2 linked regions of the Rubinisphaera margarita genome follow. The protein of the gene in region 2 interacts with the protein of the main gene of each other region in a pairwise test. Links are inferred from orthologs where the notes say so. Each region holds a gene or a part of one and is shown on either strand. Other genes may lie near its edges.

Region 1 (6,673 bases), on a different replicon or contig from region 2:
CCTTTCAACTTCGGCGCGAATATCCGGCCGATCTGCTTGAATCTCAAATTTTATATGGCGAGATTGTGAAACCAAGTCATGCCCCGGAATGTTCTCGACATCGCCTCGTGTACCCTGAGCATTCAATATCGCTTCAGCTTTGCGTTTCCCAGCTTTATACACCTGTTCGATCCCAAACTTACTGACTTGGATGGCTGGGTCGACAAAAGGTTTGCCAGTTTTGGGATTTATACGCCCAATACCTCGACCGTCCTTCTTTTCGATAGCAGTCACTGTTCCCTCAGAGTCGATTTCCAGTGCATCCAATTGCCCGAGATCGTTACCACTCTCGTCGACTAGATAGATGCCCCCGTCAAATCTCTGCTTGTCATCTCACGGGTGGCCCGTCCTGCGAAGCGGGCGGGTCGCGAAAGCGACAAGAGGCAGCGCCATCCGCGCGTTATACCGAAATCGTCCGGCCCTCGCAGACACCTCGACTATGGCGCCGCCTCTTGTGACTTCGTCACCCGCCCGTGCCGGACGGGCCACCCCTCGTGGATTCCGTTCACTGGATGACCCAGACGCACGCGTCTGAGCCACCCCTCGATTGAGTCGCCACGACCCCGTTGCGGCGACTACCGGTCTTCAATGATCACTTCACCCGACTGTTTCGCTGTGATGTCCACGACTCGGTCGCCGATGTGGATGTTCCGCACGGTCAGCGACGGCCAGTCGGAAGGTAAACTCGGGTGGACTTCGAAGCTCTCTGCCGTTGGCTCGAAGCCGAGGAAGCCGTAGAGCATGATCTGGGGCACGAGCACGCTCTCCATGAACTCGTGATCGAGGCCCAGTCCGCCAGCCGTGCCGCCTCCCTGTAAGGTTCCACGATCCGGTTTCGCGTAGTACTCCCGATACCCGCCCTCGGCCTGAACGTCATCGAACCAGCTCAGAATCTGCTGCAGCCGTTGCCACGCATCATCGGGGCCGTTGGTTTCCAGACGGGCCATCAGGTCGAAATAACTGAAGCCGAGGACGGCTCCGCCATCCTGCACCTGCCCGCCCCAGGGAATCGCTTCGGGATTCGACCAGACCCAGGCATAGGTATCGATATTCCGCAGCGTGGTGGCCCGCGGCGCGAAGCGCCAGTGATAGATGTCCGCTCCCGTGGATGTGTCGCCGGCGACCGTCCGCTCGCCATCGAGCCAGTCGAGAATTGTTCGCGACTGCTCCTCGCTGGCGAGACCGAAGGCAATCGCTTCGATGTTCACGAAGGTGAAGCCGTAGTCGTACTGTCGGCCCGAGATGTCCTGCCAGCCGGCGAATCGACCTGTTTCAGGGAGCCAGAACCGATCCTGAAACTCGGCTTTGATCTCGCTGGCCAGGTGAGTCAACTCGGGATGAGTCAGGCCGTTCGGCGGAGCCGGCACGTTCCACTGCGGATGACTGGCGATGGCCGTTTCGAGATCAGCCATCTTTCGCAGGGCATCGTAGAGGTACACCGTCGCCAGAGCATCATGGCCGCCAAATGGAAGCAGGTCCCAGTAATTGTTGCCGACTCCCTCGCCATGCAGCAGTTTCTTCCCTTCTTCAGTGCGGGAAATCCCCGTCCGCCCTTCGTGACCGACCCACGGCACCACGACATGCTTCTGTTCCCGGACGTCGAACTCCGTCAGCGTGAACTGCAATGCTCGGCGCATGCGGCCGATGTTCTGACGCAGGAACTCGACATCTTTCGTCCAGCGGAAATAGTCGGTGCTTCCCTGCAGAAACAACGAACCGGTGATCGGATGCCGCGTGTCGATGGCCGTGATGATCGACTTCAGATCAATCTCCGCCCCTTTCGCCCGGACGAAGCTGAGCCGCAATCGGTTGAGCGTCCCCTTAAAGCCGGGCCGTTTATAAATCGGCAAATTCCGGAAGTGCATCTTCGCTTCGTTGTCGACGGGCACAATCGGCAGCGAGCGATCGAGATGCCACGGCTGGTCTTTGAGTTTCCAGGACAACCCCGCGGCTGCCTTCTCCGGCCAGCCGTGACGGGCCCATTCGACGCGAATGAACGGAGCGAGCCGCACGTTTGCTCGAAACTGCGGCGTGGCGATTTCGGCCTGATCGGAGACGATCTTCAGCCTCAGTCCGCGGTTGTCATCGAAGCCGACGATTTCTGCTCCCGTGATCTCCCAGCCGTCGAGATTGCGAAGCGGCTGCGTCCGAAAATGGCGCACCGCCCAGACGTCTCCGGTCGTCGAGAAATGCCAGCCGATGCCGCCCGCCTGTTGCCAGGCCGGGAATGGCCAGCCTTCGCTATGCGCCATCCCACGATGCTGCTGCATTGAAACGTAGCCCGCTTTGTCGATCCGGCGATTCAGAAAGACATTGCGATACCGCTGCCGTGGCTGCGGACCGGTCCAGAGCGTCGAATGCGGCAGCCAGGCATCCCAGAGTGTGCACGGCGTGAACGCCCGATCGATATGCAGATCGAACAGTTCCTGCAGTGACTCCATCTCGGCTTCATGACCGGGGACGTGAAACCACTGTTCGGGGCCCTGCGCGGACGTTTCTGGAGCAACAGCAATGGACAGCAGAATAGCGAGCAGGCCGGACGTGAACATTCGAGGCAAACCGGTGTCTCCTTCAGAGCGCAGCAGGAAATCGGAAACCGTGCATCGTAAATGCTCGAACTCCGATCTGTAAAACCACCGATCGGCGTTTGCTTCTTCGTGGTGAGGGAAACTGCTGATGGTTGCCCGTTTCCCCTGTAGTTCGATAGAGTGAGCGGATCGACCACACAAACCGCAAATGCCGGGCTGACAGCCGGGTTTTATGAAGAATTCGCATCAAGCGTCACAGATAATGGATGACCTACCGGCAGACGACGACACGACGGAACTGGAACCAGTCGTCAATAATCTTCCCCTCCGAGCGGTCACTCACGGCGGTCTCACGGTTGAAGGCTATTCGCGGGCGGCTGTGCAGACGTACTGGCGAATCCCCGAACTGAAGATCGGTTTCGATCTCGGCGGCAGCCCGTGGTCCTTCATGGGGACGCCGACTTACTTCCTGTCGCACGCCCATCTCGATCACATGGCCGCTCTCCCGGCCTTCGTGGCCCGCCGGCGGATGATGAAGATGTCGCCGCCGACGATTTATCTGCCCGAGCCGGTCAAAGCTGACACCGAACGTCTGCTCCGCGCCTGGCAGAGGCTCGATCGGGGCCGCATGGTCTGCGATCTCGTCGGCGTGAATCCGGGCGATGAATTCGAACTCTCCCGCGAGCATGTCGTCACGGTTGTCGAAACCAAACATACGGTGCCTTCGGTCGGTTACATCATCTGGGACCGACGGCGGAAACTGAAGCCGGAGTTTCAGGGACTGCCCGGCGATCAGATTCGTGACCTGCGACTCGGCGGGGAAGAAGTCACGCACGAGGTAAGGATCCCGCTGATCGCCTACCTCGGCGACACCGCTCCTCCGGGACTCGACAGTTGCGACGACATCTATCGGGCGAAGATTCTGATTACCGAGATGACGTTCTTCCGCCCGGAACATCGCAAAGCCAAGATCCACAAATTCGGTCACACGCATCTGGACGATATCCTCGAGCGAGCCGACCGTTTTCAGAACGAGCGGATCATTCTCGCTCACTTCAGCACGCGGTATCACACGTCGCATCTTAAACGAGCCGTGCTGAAGAAGCTGCCGGAGTCGCTGAAAGAGCGCGTGATTCTGTGGTCCTGATTCGCCATTCACACTGATTCGTTTTCACGCCGTGAGGACTGCCCATGTCGACTCTGCTCGAACGTTTTCTCCGCTATGTGAAGATCGATACGCAGTCGGATGAGACCTCAAAGTCTGCACCGAGTACGGCCAAACAGCTCGATCTCTCCCGTCTGCTCGAACAGGAATGTCGCGATCTCGGACTCGAAAACGTCTCGCTGAGTGAACACGGCGTCGTCCTGGCGACACTGCCGGGGAATGTCGATGCCAACGCTCCGGCGATCGCCTGGGTGGCTCATGTCGATACCTCCCCCGAGTTTTCCGGCACGAACGTCAATCCGATCGTGCATCAGAACTACGACGGCAAAGACATCGTCCTGCCGGGTGATAAGAGCCGCGTGCTGACGGTTGCCGAGAATCCCGAGCTCTCGTCGCTGGTCGGAGAAACGATCATCACAACCGATGGCACCACGCTGCTGGGAGCCGATGACAAATCGGGCGTCGCGGTCATCATGGCCGCCGTCGAGCATCTCATCGAACACCCTGAGATCCCGCACGGTCCGATTCGGGTCTGCTTCACGGTCGATGAAGAAATCGGCCGGGGTATCGAGAATCTCGACATCGAAGGGATGGACGTCGTCTGTGCTTATACCCTCGACAGCGATGGACGCGGACGTATTGATTCCGAGACCTTCTCAGCCGATCAGGCCAATGTCACCGTTCGGGGCATCAACACGCATCCGTCGGTTGGCAAAGATGCGATGGTCAATGCGATCCGCATCCTCTCCGCGTTCATCGATCGACTGCCGCAGCGCACGCTCAGTCCGGAAACGACCGACGGACGCGAGGGCTTTATTCATCCTTATCATATTGCCGGGGGTGTCGCCGAGGCTTCCGCCCGGTTGATCCTCCGCGACTTTGAAGACGATGCTCTCCAGGTGCAGGCCGACCTGCTGCGGAGCATCGCGGCTTCGCTCGAAGCGGAATTCCCGCTGGCAGAGATTCAGATCGAGATCCGCGAGCAATACCGCAATATGCGGGAAGGGTTGAAGAAAGAACCCCGGGCGCTGCAGTTCGCCATTGAAGCGACCGCCGCGGCCGGCCTGGAACCGCATCAGGATATCATCCGTGGCGGGACCGATGGTTCGCTGATGACGGCTGCCGGTTTGCCGACGCCGAATCTTTCCTCCGGACAACATAATCCGCACAGTCCTCTGGAGTGGACCAGTGAGATTGAAATGCTCTCGGCGATGAAGGTCCTCGTCGAACTGGCCCGCCGCTGGGGTCAGGAGACCGCCTGATGTCCGTCGCGGCTGAAGCCCGACCATTGCTCGACCTGCAGAACATCGGCCTGCAGTTCTCCGGAGCAGCTGCCCCGACGCTCGATGACATCCAGCTGACAATTCACAGCGGCGAGACCATCGGCATCGTCGGGCCCTCCGGCTGTGGCAAGTCGACGCTCCTGCGAATCATTGCCGGACTGCTGCAGCCGACAGCCGGAACCCGTGCGCTGCGGGAGCCAGAACTGGCGAGAACCGGGCAGATCGGCATGGTGTTTCAGGATGCCCGCCTGCTTCCCTGGCGTTCGGTACAGAAGAACATGGAACTTCCGTTTGAGCTGGCCAGGCAGCCAGTCGATCAGGAACGAATCCGGCAACTGCTGACCACGACCGGCCTTCACCCTGACGACTACGGAAAGTTCCCTCGCATGCTCTCCGGCGGCATGAAGATGCGCGTCGCCGTGGCCCGGGCACTGGTGCTGAAACCTCAGCTCATTCTGCTGGATGAACCGTTTGCAGCCGTCGATGACCTGCTGCGGGAACAGCTCAACAACGAACTGCTCCGCTGGCAACAGCAGTTCGGCTTCGCCACCGTGCTCGTGACTCACCATCTGGGCGAAGCGACGTTCCTCGGTAACCGCGTCCTCGTCATGTCGAAACAGCCGGGACGAATCATCGAACAGATCGATCTCCTCTGGTCCACCCGGGATGAGTCCCTCCGTGAATCGCCCGAATTTGCCCGAACGATCAGCCGGGTCAAAAAGCACCTCACATAGAGTCCGCGTTTCTCATTTACGGAGTGTTGAAGAGGGTCTGGTAAAACGTGACGAAGGCAACGAGGATTCCCGCAGCGGCGATGGGGGCGGCGAAGAGTCGTTCGGAGGCGTGGCGGCGCCAGAAGGCTCCGAGGAGCCACATCATCCAGGCGAATCCCCAGAGGGCAAAGAACAGCAGCCAGTCGGCTCCGCTCTGCAGAATGTTCGGATCGTGGAACAAACCCAGCCAGATGTAAAACGGAATCTTGAACAGGTTGAGCACGAGAAAGAAGTAGGCGACCGTTGCGGTCAGGTCGTCTTTCTGCAGGCCGCGAGACTGGAAGTACCACGTGAACAGCGGGCCGGCGACGTTGGCGACGGTGGAGAGCACCCCTCCGACCAGTCCCAGCAAAATGGACGCTTTCGGGCCCAGATGCGGCGTCGGGTACAGTCGGAGGACTCTGCTCATCAGAATGTCGGTCGCGATTGCGAGGACGATCAGTCCGCAGGCGGCTTTGAGCGTGTTCTGAACGCCGAGGGTGTTCGGGAGTTGGATCAGATATCCCCAGACGGCGATGCCGCCGAACATTCCGATGGTGGTCGGTACAAGCGCACGGTGAGCGAGTCGGGTTTGAATGTGACTCCGCTGGGGCTGAACCAGCGCCCGCATCTGACCGACGATCAACAACGGGACAACGAGCGCCTGTGGTTTGTCGAGCCGAGCGAAACCGAGGGCCACCATGGGAGCGGCGAGACTGCCGACGCCCGGGGCTCCCCCAGCCGATAGCCCGACTAGACCGGCAGCAGCCATCAGACAGAACAGGAGCGGAAGATTCCCGTCTCCTGAGAAAATCAGCTCATACATACTCGGGGAACTTTCGTGGCAGCCTATTCCCCGGCGTCAGGAGCGGCGTCTGAGTCGCCGTGTTTTTCAAAGAAAAGGAT
Region 2 (7,700 bases):
CCGCCAACACGGTCGTGCTGAGCAAATCATCCGCGAAGCCATGAGCCATCTTCGCCAGAAAATCGGCGGAGGTCGGAGCGATGACCAGCAAATCCGCCCGCCGGGGCAGGCCAATGTGCTCGCCGAGGAAATGCTCCTGCGGCGAGAACAGATCGGTGTAGACGGGGCGATTGGTGAGCGCCTCAAACGTGGCCCGTCCGATGAACTTCTGAGCGGCGGCGGTCATAATGACCGTAACCGCGTAGTTCCGCTTCACAAGCCGACTGGCCAGGTCGGCGGTCTTGTAAGCGGCAATTCCGCCGGTGATACCGAGTAGAATCTCAGGTCGCGCGGCGTGGCTCATCCCAGATCATCACCGCCCGGGCCGCCTTCGAAGTAACCATCGATCGACGGGGTCACATCGCCCTTGATGGCGACGTTGCCGGTACGATCGAGGTAAATCTTGTCTTCGAGGATTTCCTGGATCACGATCCGCATCAGGTTCTTGGTCGGGATCTCAACGAGCGGTCGAGCGCCACGATTCAAAGCGACCATCCGCTTCTGAATCATGGTCGACAGCTTGAAGCGTCCACCCACTTTGTTGACGATCTCTTCTTCTTTCAGTTCTTCGAGCATGCTAGCAGCACTCCCCAGCTTCCTGGCTAATAATATCAATAATCTCGCCCACCGCTCGGTCCAACTGGTCGTTGATGACTGTGTGCCGGTAGCGATCGGCAAATTTCAATTCACTGCGAGCCGTTTCCAGGCGTCGCTGGATGACCTGTTCGTCTTCCGTTCCCCGGTCCCGCAGGCGTTGTTCGAATTCTTTTTCCGAAGGAGTCGTCACGAAAATCGTGAGGGCATCGCTGTATTCGTTCATGACGTTGAGTGCGCCTTCAACGTCGATCTCGAGCAACGCCCAGCCGCCCGCTCCCCGGGCACGATCGACTTCCGACTTCAGAGTTCCGTACCAGTATCCCGTCCTGTGAACTTCGGCGTACTCAAGAAATTCGCCGCTGTTCCGTCGTCGCTCAAACTCATCCGGGGCGAGAAAGTAATAGTCCTGACCGTCGACTTCGTTCTCGCGTCTCGGACGGGTCGTCGCCGAAATTGACTTGATCAGGGGGACCGGTGATTCCCGTTCCAGCCGTGAGACAATCGTCGTTTTTCCGCTCCCGCTGGGACCGGAGATCACGACAATCAGAAATCCGATCCTGGTCGCACCCGGCTCGTTCACTCGGCCATTCCTCACAAAAAACTCTGAAAACTCCGCAAACCGCAAATTCTACAGTGGTTCCGACCAAAAAGCGATCAAACAGGGCTGTCGACGCGGTTTCTCGCCAGCCGGGCAGTTCGGCGGGATCGGTGCGGGGCAAAATCAGCCCTCAATGGCGGCCTACTCAATGTTCTGCACGATCTCGCGGATTTTCTCAATCGTGGCCTTCATGTCGACCACCCGGTGCGAAATCTCAATGTCGTTGGCCTTGGAGCCGATGGTGTTCGTTTCGCGGAACATCTCCTGGCAGAGAAAATCGAGCTTCCGTCCAGCGGGATTCTTCTCCTTGAGAAACTCCCGGAACTGCCCGATGTGGCTGCCAAGGCGGGTAATCTCCTCGGTGATGTCGCACCGGTCGGAAAAGATGCAGATCTCCCGGAGGATGTCGTTGGTTTCGATCTGAACCCCCTGAGAGGACAGCCACTCATTGACCCGGTCTTTCAGGCGGTTGCGGTACGATTCGACAACCAGCGGCGAGCGTCCCTGGACCGCCTTCACATCGACTTCGATCTCATTGCAGTAGCCCGAGAGAGCATCGGACATCGCCTGCCCTTCAGTCCTGCGGAACTCCTGCAGCTGCTCCAGAGCCGTTGAGAGTGCCACAGAAAAGACTGCCCATTCGGCATCGCCCTCATCGTCCAGTGAAGCGGATTGATCGGCAATGACACCGGGCATGGCGAGAAATTCCGCCAGTCGATCCGGCGGCTGCAGATGAAAGACCTTGGCCGCGTGCCGGGACTGCTCGATGTATTGACTCAGCGTCGCTTCGTCGATGACATACGGGCTGACCTGCTTCACCCAGGTCAACTGACCGTGAATCGAGATGGTTCCCCGCCCGAGGTACTCGCGGACGACGCGGTCGATCTTCGATTCGCAGCCGTTGAGTGCGTCCGGAAGACGCAGATTGAGCTTAAGGAACTTGTTGTTGACGGCTCGAACTTCGACGGTGGCCTGAATCTGGTCGTCCTGATGCCGCGCCCGTCCAATACCGGTCATGCTCAGGATCACGTCGCTGTCCCTCGTCTCGGTTCCAGAAACACGGAAAACGGGCGGCTGCGGTCGCCGCCCGGGAAGATCAGAAGCTTCCGTTCAATCAGTTTGCGTCAGAAGTTCCCGCCGGCGTCGATGTTCCGGCTGGGACCGCTGGAGCTGCTGAAGAGGAAGTCGCGGCAGGTGGCGTCAGTGCCGGCGTGGTCGATGTTCCAGCAGGAGGTGTCAGACTCGGGACACTCGATGTGCCAGCCGGAGTCGTGGTCCCCTCAGGAATCATGAGCGGCTCATCGCCGCCGAGAGCCGGTCGATCCGATGCGGCCGGATCTTCGTCACCGGAAATCAGATCGGGATTGGCGTCGGCTCCGCCTCGATAGCTCTGGGGACGCGTCGAGGTGAGCACGATAATGCTCACACCTGCGAAAATGACCCAGATAATAGCCAGAATGACCGTAATCTTCGTGAAAACATCGCCGGCCTTCGTTCCGAAAGCACTCTGGCCACCGGCGCCGCCCAGTGCCCCGGCCAGCCCGCCGCCACGACCCCGCTGAAGCAGGATGATGACAATCAGCAGGAAGCTGAGGAACGACAGCAGGAATAACATCAGATATCCGAGCACGCGGACAAACTCCTTGAAACCATGTTCGTGGTTGCCTGTGAATGCCGCACAATAGTTATCTGAACTGGCTCTGTCGAGTCAGAAGCGGCATTTCAACGGTGAACGGGACCAGTGGACGTGGGGAGAGACAGTGACTACTTGCCCGACTGAGCCAGTCCGGCATCGATGATCGGACCAAAGTTGTCGACCGTCAGGCTCGCTCCGCCGACCAGTGCCCCGTCGACATTCGGCTGACCGAGCAGTTCCGCGGCGTTGTTCGGCTTCACGCTGCCGCCGTACAGAATCCGCATGGCGTCGGCTGCCGACTGATCGTAGTTCGAGGTCAGCCAGCCGCGAATGTGCGCGTGAGCTTCGTCCGCCATTTCGGGAGTCGCGGTTTTGCCGGTGCCGATTGCCCAGACCGGTTCGTAAGCGATCACGATCTTGCTCAGATCGCCAGCGGCTACATCGGCCAGTCCGCCCTTCATCTGTTCGTCGAGAACAGCGTTCGTTTTGCCAGCTTCACGATCTTCCAGCAGTTCACCAACACAGAGAACGACGCCCAGCCCCTTGGCCAGAGCTGCTTTGGTCTTCTTGTTGATCACTTCGTCAGTCTCGCCGAGCACATGACGACGTTCGCTATGCCCCAGAATGACCCAGTCGCAGCCGATGTCGAGCAGCATGTCGACAGCCACTTCGCCGGTAAAAGCGCCCGGTTCTTCGAAGTAGCAGTTCTGAGCTCCGACAGAAATCCCCGAGTTACCGACAGCGGCTTTCACAGCCTGAAGATAAGGGAACGGCGGGCAAACCAGCACATCTGCATTCAGATCTTTGCCGGAAACATGTTTGGCGAGCCCTTCAGCCAGGGCCTTTCCTGACTCCAGGTTCGTGTTCATTTTCCAGTTGCCGGCAATCATCTGACGTCGCATGAGAAATCCTCGTATCTGGTCCTACGTGATAGTTGTTGTGACAGTTCGTATCTTCTGGTTGGTCTGCTGGATCCGTAGCGGCGGCATCGTGCCGCCGAGTGCGTCCTGCGAAACAGAACGCGTTGTGAGCTCGAGACTTCGCATTCGAGATGTCCGTACGTCGCTGAACCAACGGAGCGGTGATGTTCAGCGAAATCGAGTCGGCGGCAGGAAGCCGCCGCTACGCTATGACGGCACGCGGGCTCCGGTCGAACCCTAAACGGCAGCGACAGGGTCGCCGATGGTTTTGCCCATCAACTGTGCCATTTCCCGCATTTTGTTCATCACGTCTTCGTACTGCTGGGGCAGCAGAGCCTGCGGTCCGTCGCTCTTGGCGATTTCCGGATTGCAGTGCACTTCGATGTGAACGCCATCGGCTCCGGCAGCGATTGAGGCCAGCGACATTGGCGGAATCAGGTCCGGACGGCCCGTTGCGTGCGAAGGATCGACAATGATCGGCAGATGGGTCAGCCCCTTCACGTTCGGCACGGCGGCCAGATCGAGCAGGTTCCGCGTCGACGAATCGAAACTGCGGATGCCGCGTTCGCAGAGAATCACCTTTTTATTGCCGTGAGCGAGCACATATTCGGCCGACATCAGCAGGTCGACCACCGTCGCGCTCATGCCTCGCTTCAGGAGAACCGGCTTATTGGTCGAGCCGACTTCCTTCAGCAGGTTGAAGTTCTGCATGTTGCGGGCACCGATCTGGAAAATGTCGGTGTACTTGTCGACCAGTTCGACCTGCCGCGGATCCATGACTTCCGTCACCACCGGCATCTGCAGTTCGTGTCCGACTTCCTGCAGGATGCGGAGGCCTTCTTCCCCCATGCCCTGAAAGCTGTACGGGCTGGTTCGCGGTTTAAAGGCACCGCCACGCAACACGTTGGCACCAGCAGACTTAACCGCATGAGCGATCTCGCTGAGGATTTCCTTGCCTTCGATCGCACAGGGTCCCGCGATCATCATCAGATGGCCGCCGCCGACTTTGACACCGTAGCCAAGGTCGATGACCGAATCGTCTTCCTGGAACTCACGGCTGGCCAGGTTGTAAGGTTTGAGCACTGGCATGACATCCTCGACGCCCGGAATGGCTCGCAGCGGAGCTTCGCGGAGCTGATCTTCTTCGCCGATCACGCCGATAAGCGTCCGCTTTTCGCCCTTGCTGAGATCGTGGGAAAAGCCCATCTCCTCGAGTTTTTCGAGGATGTGCTGGATCTGTTCGTCAGTCGAATTCGGCTTCAATACGATAATCATGGGACGTCAGCTGCTGCGAAGGGTGAAACTGTATTCTCTCGGCGGTAGCCGACAGATGTTGCCAGAAAGCTTCGGACAGAGTCCTCCGGCGAACATGGCAGGAAACCTACAAATTGCGCGTACCGGGAGCGACCGGATATCCCGCATCATACGCGGACTTTAACCCAGAGGCCAGCAGGCGAACAATCGATTTGGCCGGCATTGGGGTTGAAAGAGCGAAATTCGCCGTTCTCAGCTCGCACGACCCGTCTCAGCGGGCCTCCCGATGCAGAAAATCTCACAGAACGCGCAGCTCTCGCCGGCTTCCTGCTCAACATCGGCCGATTCGCAAGCTATTCTTGCTGCATAAACACGACGCCCACGTCCTGTTTCCGGCACCTCAGAGGTCTGAACATCACCTCTCTTGTGTGCCAGTGGAACGGTACCTGAAGCTCTGACAGGGTCAGGGCCACTCCAGATACCAACTGAATTACGACTCTCCTCGCGTTGACCAAGGTAGATGCCCCGATGACGAAGCGACTTCAAGGAATCTTCACGCCCAACCTCGTGCCGATGACCAGCCAGGGCGAAATCAACGAAGCCGAACTGCGTCGCTACATCGACTGGCTGATCGAAAAGGGCGTCCACGGCCTCTACCCGAACGGCTCGACTGGCGAGTTCACCCGCTTCACGCCGGAAGAACGTCGTCGGATTGCCAAGATTATTGCCGAGCAAACCGCCGGCCGGGTGCCGATTCTGGCGGGAGCCGCCGAAGCCAACGTCCGCGAGACCATTAAAGCCTGCGAGTACTACCACGAACTCGGCGTGCGGGCCGTCGCCATTGTCGCTCCGTTCTACTACAAGCTCAGCCCGGCTTCGGTGTACGCCTACTTCAAGGAAATCGGCGACAACACTCCGGTCGACGTCACCCTCTACAACATTCCGATGTTCGCCAGCCCGATCGACGTCCCGACCGTGCAGCGGCTGAGCGAGGAATGCGAAAAGATCGTGGCCATCAAAGATTCCTCCGGGGATCTGCCGCATATGATTCGCATGATTCAGGCCGTCCGGCCGAACCGTCCCGACTTCAGCTTCCTCACCGGCTGGGATGCCGCTCTGATGCCGATGCTGCTGAGCGGCTGCGACGGCGGAACGAACGCGACCTCCGGCGTGGTTCCGGAACTGATGCGACGACTCTATGAACTGACGACCTCCCATCGCATCGAAGAAGCCCGTCAGCTGCAGTACGACCTGGTCAAACTGTTCGACGTGATGATCTACTCCGCCGAATTCCCGGAAGGCTTCCGCGCAGCCGTCGAACTTCGTGGCTTCAGCATGGGCACCGGCCGCCAGCCGCTTTCGGACAACCAGCGAACCGACCTGCAGACCCTGAGCCGCGAACTTCAGTGCATGCTCTCCACGCATGGCTACACCGATGAACCTGTCGGGGGATGCTCCCTGAACGATTCCGGTAACGATGTCGACAGCAGTGAAGTGACCCGCATCGTGAGTACCGTCGTCGCCGAGCTGAAACGTCGCGGCATGGTCGACTGACGCACGGGGGCTTCTCGTTGACCGGCTGATCATTGATCATTGTGACGGCGGCTGATAACACTTGCTGAGGATCGAAGTGTAACCCTCAGCGAGAGCCGCCGATGAGCAATGTTCCGAGTGTGATTCGTGGTGAAGACGGTGTGGTCCGCTGCTGGTGGTGCGGAGCCGATCCGCTCTACATGCAGTATCACGATCGGGAATGGGGATGCCCCGTTGACGATGATCGCACGCTCTTCGAGAAGATTTGCCTCGAAGGCTTTCAGTCCGGGCTCAGCTGGCTCACCATCCTCCGCAAACGCGAAGGGTTTCGCAAAGCGTTCAAGAACTTCGAGTTCGACAAGGTCGCGAAGTTTGGCCCTGATGATATCGAGCGGCTCGTGCAGAACGCCGCAATTGTCCGGCATCGCAAGAAGATCGAATCGACGATCAACAATGCTCAGCGTGCTCGCGAGCTGGTCGATGAATATGGTTCCCTGGCGGCATTCTTCTGGCAGTACGAGCCGGAAGTGCGAAAGCCGCCGCGAACACTCAGTGATGTGGCGGGGAAAACACCCGAGTCGACGGCTCTCAGCAAAGACCTCAAGCGACGCGGCTGGTCGTTCGTTGGTCCCACGACCTGCTACGCATTCATGCAGGCCATGGGTATGGTCAACGACCATCTCAAAGACTGCAGCCGCCGGACCGAAGTCGAGCGGCTGCGTGCTGAGTTTCAGCGTCCGTAGGCGTACGGCTTATTTGTCCGAAACCGGTTCGGAAAGGCGAGCTCCGCCGAGCATCGGCATGTGCAGACCGCGGGGTCCACTGTCGTAGGCAATCACGCCCAGCTCGTAATCGAAATTGTAGAGCAGCAGCGTATCGTCTTCCGAAGTGAGACGTCGTTTCGGCTCGAAGGTGCCGTTGTACTTCGCGGTGGTTGAAATCCGGACTTCATCGACCCAGCCGTGGAAGAATGAACCGGGGCTGCCGTCGCGACCGGGATCGGCTCCGACGTACAACGGAAGATCATTCCGCTTTCGTGACCAGGTTGGCTCCACTTCGGTGCGGCCGACGAGTTTGCCATCGACGAACATCGACCAGCGTTCGCCGTCGAACACCGTAGCGA

Evidence for each region. The genes of interacting proteins can lie anywhere in the genome.
Region 1: the proteins of tpiA (region 2) and pepT interact in binary tests that used the Escherichia coli proteins (3 or more experiments, as listed by UniProt). The link is inferred for Rubinisphaera margarita from one-to-one orthologs.

Annotation. Positions count from the first base shown.
Region 1 is NZ_JAKFGB010000009.1:686,188-692,860, reverse strand. What follows is about bases 3,071-5,876. They hold pepT (peptidase T), read left to right. Parts: upstream 3,071-3,758; coding sequence 3,759-4,994; downstream 4,995-5,876. Other genes in these bases: L1A08_RS06015 (TSUP family transporter), read right to left, coding at 5,766-5,876; L1A08_RS06020 (ABC transporter ATP-binding protein), read left to right, coding at 4,994-5,749; L1A08_RS06030 (MBL fold metallo-hydrolase), read left to right, coding at 3,071-3,714. Also shown: L1A08_RS06040 (hypothetical protein), read right to left, coding at 1-306; L1A08_RS06035 (hypothetical protein), read right to left, coding at 615-2,597; more of L1A08_RS06030, read left to right, coding at 2,830-3,070; more of L1A08_RS06015, read right to left, coding at 5,877-6,593; L1A08_RS06010 (RsmD family RNA methyltransferase), read right to left, coding at 6,617-6,673. UniProt on the Escherichia coli protein: Cleaves the N-terminal amino acid of tripeptides.
Region 2 is NZ_JAKFGB010000014.1:317,376-325,075, reverse strand. The notes cover bases 1,886-4,642. They hold tpiA (triose-phosphate isomerase), read right to left. Parts: upstream 3,773-4,642; coding sequence 2,999-3,772; downstream 1,886-2,998. Other genes in these bases: aroF (3-deoxy-7-phosphoheptulonate synthase), read right to left, coding at 4,028-4,642; secG (preprotein translocase subunit SecG), read right to left, coding at 2,349-2,864; L1A08_RS14170 (YicC/YloC family endoribonuclease), read right to left, coding at 1,886-2,251. In the rest of the region: L1A08_RS14185 (flavoprotein), read right to left, coding at 1-343; L1A08_RS14180 (DNA-directed RNA polymerase subunit omega), read right to left, coding at 340-615; gmk (guanylate kinase), read right to left, coding at 617-1,216; more of L1A08_RS14170, read right to left, coding at 1,376-1,885; more of aroF, read right to left, coding at 4,643-5,065; L1A08_RS14150 (dihydrodipicolinate synthase family protein), read left to right, coding at 5,573-6,598; L1A08_RS14145 (DNA-3-methyladenine glycosylase I), read left to right, coding at 6,700-7,320; L1A08_RS14140 (LamG-like jellyroll fold domain-containing protein), read right to left, coding at 7,330-7,700. UniProt on the Escherichia coli protein: Involved in the gluconeogenesis. Catalyzes stereospecifically the conversion of dihydroxyacetone phosphate (DHAP) to D-glyceraldehyde-3-phosphate (G3P).